2 regions of the Psychrobacillus psychrodurans genome follow, and region 1 is predicted to be linked to the other one. Evidence: riboswitches for the same ligand, from Rfam matches in the RefSeq annotation. Region 1 holds a riboswitch; the other holds the start of a gene.
What was found. A riboswitch is a leader RNA that binds a small molecule or an ion and turns the genes downstream of it on or off. The one in region 1 is predicted to bind cobalamin.

Region 1 (2,208 bases):
GAGAAGGAGGCGGAGGTATTTTTTCCATTAAGCCAATTGGGGTATATGAGATTACTGATAAAAAAGTTATATTCAAGCCTATCCTTCCCGTTAATTTGATTCTCACATTCGTTGCGGTTATGTCGTTTGGTTTAGTTTTACTTATAAAGAAAAAACGTTGACTTTACTGTGCAACGTTTTTTCTTTGTTTGTACCACTGATATAATGTTAGTAACAATATAGCAACAATTGCCCCGGATGTATCCAATATGACATCCTGAAGGGAAGCAGTCCGACCGCTTGTAAAAGATTGACGAAATTCATCAGCGATGGCAAGAAACATAGTAATTACGACCACAGTGGCCTTTCGATACTTAATTCTTGATAGTGCAATATAGATGGCTAAAGCAATTACTCCAAAATAAACGAAATGTGTTCCTTTTCGTATCAAAAATTCTAAAAATGCATAGTAACCACGCTCTTCCACCGAAACGAGAATACCCCAATATGGAACTTGAAATATAGAAAGAAAAGACTCTAAAGGTTTGTTAGGTAGCCATGCCTTTAAAACTTCCTGCATAGATTGCTGTTCAGCTGTTTGTCCTGATGCCAAAAATACAACAACAAGTAAAAGTAAAAGAGGTATAAGTTTTTTCATATACTGACATTAGCATAAAAACGAGGAATTCTCATGTGTGAAATTGTTGTTACAGTTAGAGAGATAGCTATGGTACACTGGTGGTAAGTGAATAATTTTCGCAGGGAAAAGGTGCTAACTTGTTAGCTTAATTTGGGAATTCGGTTAAAATCCGAAGCTGTTTCCGCAACTGTAAATGCTGATGAAATAAGAAAAATACCACTGTTGATTAGTCAATGGGAAGGTTCTTAGAGTAAATGGATGCATGAGCCAGGAGACCAGCCTTTTCTTGAACGTATAGATACTCTTCGGAAGTTAAGGGATTGTACGGCACGTTTCTATTTTTCTTTTTTATTTTCTCGATAAATAGGTATCACGCCGCCCTAATTTGGGTGGCGTTTTTTTGTGCTGTTAACTAACTAAGTATTGTATGTCGGAAAGTTCGCAAACGAGAGGAGAGGAGGTAAAAAGATGAAAAAAGATATCCGCTATATTTGTTATCCATTTATGCGTGAGACTCCTTCTACTGTAGATTTTGAAATTCGAACGGATTCATTGACTACACGAATTGGATTAGCGGCATCTTTGACCAAGGATGTACCAAAGGTTTACGAGGATCTAGTGTATTTGGCGCCAATGGCTTACCATTTAAACGGGTCCGTTCGAGGTAAGGTTGCCATAACAGAAGGTGATTTACAGTTTCTAAGCGATATGTACGACTTCTATGTGGAGGAAGTAAAAGGAAGAGTAGATATATTTGTACTACCACAAGGTACAACTGCTGCTTGTGAATTACACGTTTGTAGAAGTGAAGCAAAGAAGTCAGTTAGAGCTCTACATAAAGTTTCATTAGAAAGGGAAGTACCTGAGATTTTATTTGACTATGCACAGTTATTGGCAAACGTGTTGTTTGCTATGGCTGTTTATGTTAATAAACATCATGCTGTGGAAGAAATTCAATTTGTCAGTAAGTCGTATCCAATGAGAAAAAAGAAGCAAATGGAGGAATAATAATATGAAGAAAAATCATGTATTTAATTGGTTAGCAGTGCTGCTATTTTCGTTCTTACTTGTTGGCTGTTCTGCAGAAGAAACACCAACTGTAGAGAAACAAGAGGAAGTAGTAGATGAAGTAAAAGAATACACAGTAACAGATGATGCTGGTAATGAGGTTGCATTTGAAGAAGTACCCGAAACGATTGTTTCTCTTCAACCAAGCAATACAGAAATTCTTTTTGCGTTAGGAGTAGGGGATAAAATTGTAGGTGCAACAGAATATGATACATATCCAGCGGAAGCGCTTGAAATTGAACGAGTATCTGATTCAGTTGCATTTAATGCGGAACGAATTACAGAACTGAACCCTGACATAGTAATCGCTTATACAATCGGTCAAGAAGAGGCTTTACAACTATTAGAGGAAGCTGGATTAAAAGTTTTTGTTATTGAGTCTGCGACTTCTTTTGAGGATGTATACGGAGATATCAAGCAGCTGGCTACAGTAATGGGAGTTGAGGAAAAAGGGCAGGAAATTATTACTTCAATTCAAACTACTATTCAAGAAGTTCAAGAAAAAGTGGAAACTGCTGCCG
Region 2 (2,208 bases), 990 kb from region 1:
CTGGTTCTATTTTAAACCAGCCTTCTTGATCCGCTGCAATATTCTCAGCATTCACCATATCTAAGATTTCTTGCATGAACGTTTCTTTACCAGGTGTATAAATTTCCGGAACATCTGAAGTTTCAACGAATACAGTTTTCTTCGTTTCTACTTTTGCTACTTTCTCTTTAACTTCTGCTACTTTTGCTTTCATATCTTCTACAATTTGTTGTGCTTCCTCAGATTTACCAGTAGCACGACCAATTTCCTCAATTGTTGTATATGTTTCATTGAAGTCCGTTGCATTTTTCACTACGTATACTTTTACTCCAGCGTCGCGAATTTGTTGAAATCCAGCTTCACCTACACCCAAGGCAGATTCATGAGCAAATACAATATCCGGATTCATCGCTACGATCTTTTCCACGTTGAATTCCATACCACCGATTTTCTCTTTTTCAAGCGCTTCTTCTGGGTAGTTATCGTAATCATTAACTCCAACAATTTCATCATTTAATCCAAGTGCAAATAAAATTTCTGTATTACTTGGTTGCATAGAAACGATTGTTTTTGGTGCTTCCTCTAATGTAATCTCAGTACCGACTGCATCGGTCATTGTAATTGGGAAAGTTGTTTCATCTACTACTGTTTCTTGTTGTGTATTTCCTGTATTTTCTTCAGGTTTAACTTCTTCTTGTCCGCATCCTACAAGCAATAGAACTGCTAAAGCGGATGTCATCCATAACTGCCATAATTTCTTCATTTTACATTCCTCCTAATTAAGCCAATAAAAAATCTCCCATCCTATTGATGAGAGATAGATAGGTATAAATCTGCACGAAAATACAATGAGCCAGACCTACACCAAACCTATCCTCGTAGGTAACGGGCGTAAAGCATATAGGCAGGTTTTCTGACTTATGATGTGTTGCATCACATACAGTGGCGGGACCGTGCTGGACTTTAACCAGCTTCCCTTTTAACTCTAGCAATCCGTAACTAGAGCACCTCTATGCATTTATTTATTGATGTTGCTTTGTCTTCATTATACCTTATTTTTTATGACTGTCGACTTCGTTTTTTATTGTTGGCGTTTTGGTTTGGAGGTGAGCTCTCTCGTTCATATGCGTATCTCTCTCGTATAGCTAGGGATCTCTCTCGCATAAGAGGTGAGTTAACATATACTTGCTCTCGTTTGTTGTTTACTTGTTGTCACTGGACTTTTACTTATGTTCAAGATAGAAATACTTGCGAAGGGGTTATGAATACTTGCTCTTGAGATGCATTTACTTGCGGTTAGGAAGTTAATTATAATTTTTCAACTTGATAATTTGGAAATTGCTCTGATATAAGAGAGGAATTAACGTCTACTTGCTCTCGTTTGTCGTTTACTTGGTGTCACCGGACCTTTACTTGCGTTCAGGATAGAAATACTTGTGAATAGGCTAGGCTTACTTGCTCTTGAGAGGTATTTACTTGCATTCAGGAAGTTAATTCCAATTTTTCAACTTGATAATTTGGAGATTGCTCTGATATAAGAGAGGAATTAACGTTTACTTGCTCTCGTTTGTTGTTTACTTGTTGTCACTGGACTTTTACTTGCGTTCAAGATAGAAATACTTGTGAATAGGCTAGGCTTACTTGCTCCTGAGAGGCATTTACTTGCGTTTAGGAAGTTAATTCCAATTTTTCAACTTGATATTTGGAGATTGCACTATTATAAGAGAGGAATTAACGTTTACTTGCTCTCGTTTATTGTTTTCTTGCTGTCACTGGACCTTTACTTATGTTCAAGAAAGAAATACTTGCGAATAGGCTAGGCTTACTTGAGATGTATTTACTTGCGTTCAGGAAGTTAATTCCAATTTTTCAACTTGATAATTTGGAGATTGCTCTAATATAAGAGAGGAATTAACGTTTACTTGCTCTCGTTTGTTGTTTACTTGGTGTCACCGGACCTTTACTTGCGTTCAGGATAGAAATACTTGTGAATAGGCTAGGCTTACTTGCTCTTGAGCGGCACTTACTCGCGTTGTGGATATTAATTCCAAATGAACAGCATAAGAAAACCCTCAACCAAGGTCGAGGGTTTAGGATTACATTTGTTCAGGTGCAGATACACCTAGTAGGCGCAATGCATTTGAGATTGTTTGACGTGCTGCTGTTACAAGTGCAAGGCGAGCTTCTGATTGCGTCACGTTATCCGAATTCAGTACTTTATCCGCATTA

Region 2: it holds a riboswitch for cobalamin, as region 1 does, so the genes downstream of both, ACQCPR_RS03300 (ABC transporter substrate-binding protein) here and ACQCPR_RS18240 (hypothetical protein) in region 1, are expected to answer to the same signal.

Annotation. Positions count from the first base shown of each region.
Region 1 is NZ_CP189791.1:3,687,036-3,689,243, reverse strand. It holds gene ACQCPR_RS18250 (hypothetical protein) at 1-161, shown strand, start outside; gene ACQCPR_RS18245 (VanZ family protein) at 164-637, opposite strand; cobalamin riboswitch at 730-917, shown strand; gene ACQCPR_RS18240 (hypothetical protein) at 1,088-1,627, shown strand; gene ACQCPR_RS18235 (ABC transporter substrate-binding protein) at 1,632-2,208, shown strand, end outside.
Region 2 is NZ_CP189791.1:666,174-668,381, reverse strand. It holds gene ACQCPR_RS03300 (ABC transporter substrate-binding protein) at 1-742, opposite strand, end outside; cobalamin riboswitch at 866-1,006, opposite strand; gene argS (arginine--tRNA ligase) at 2,076-2,208, opposite strand, start outside.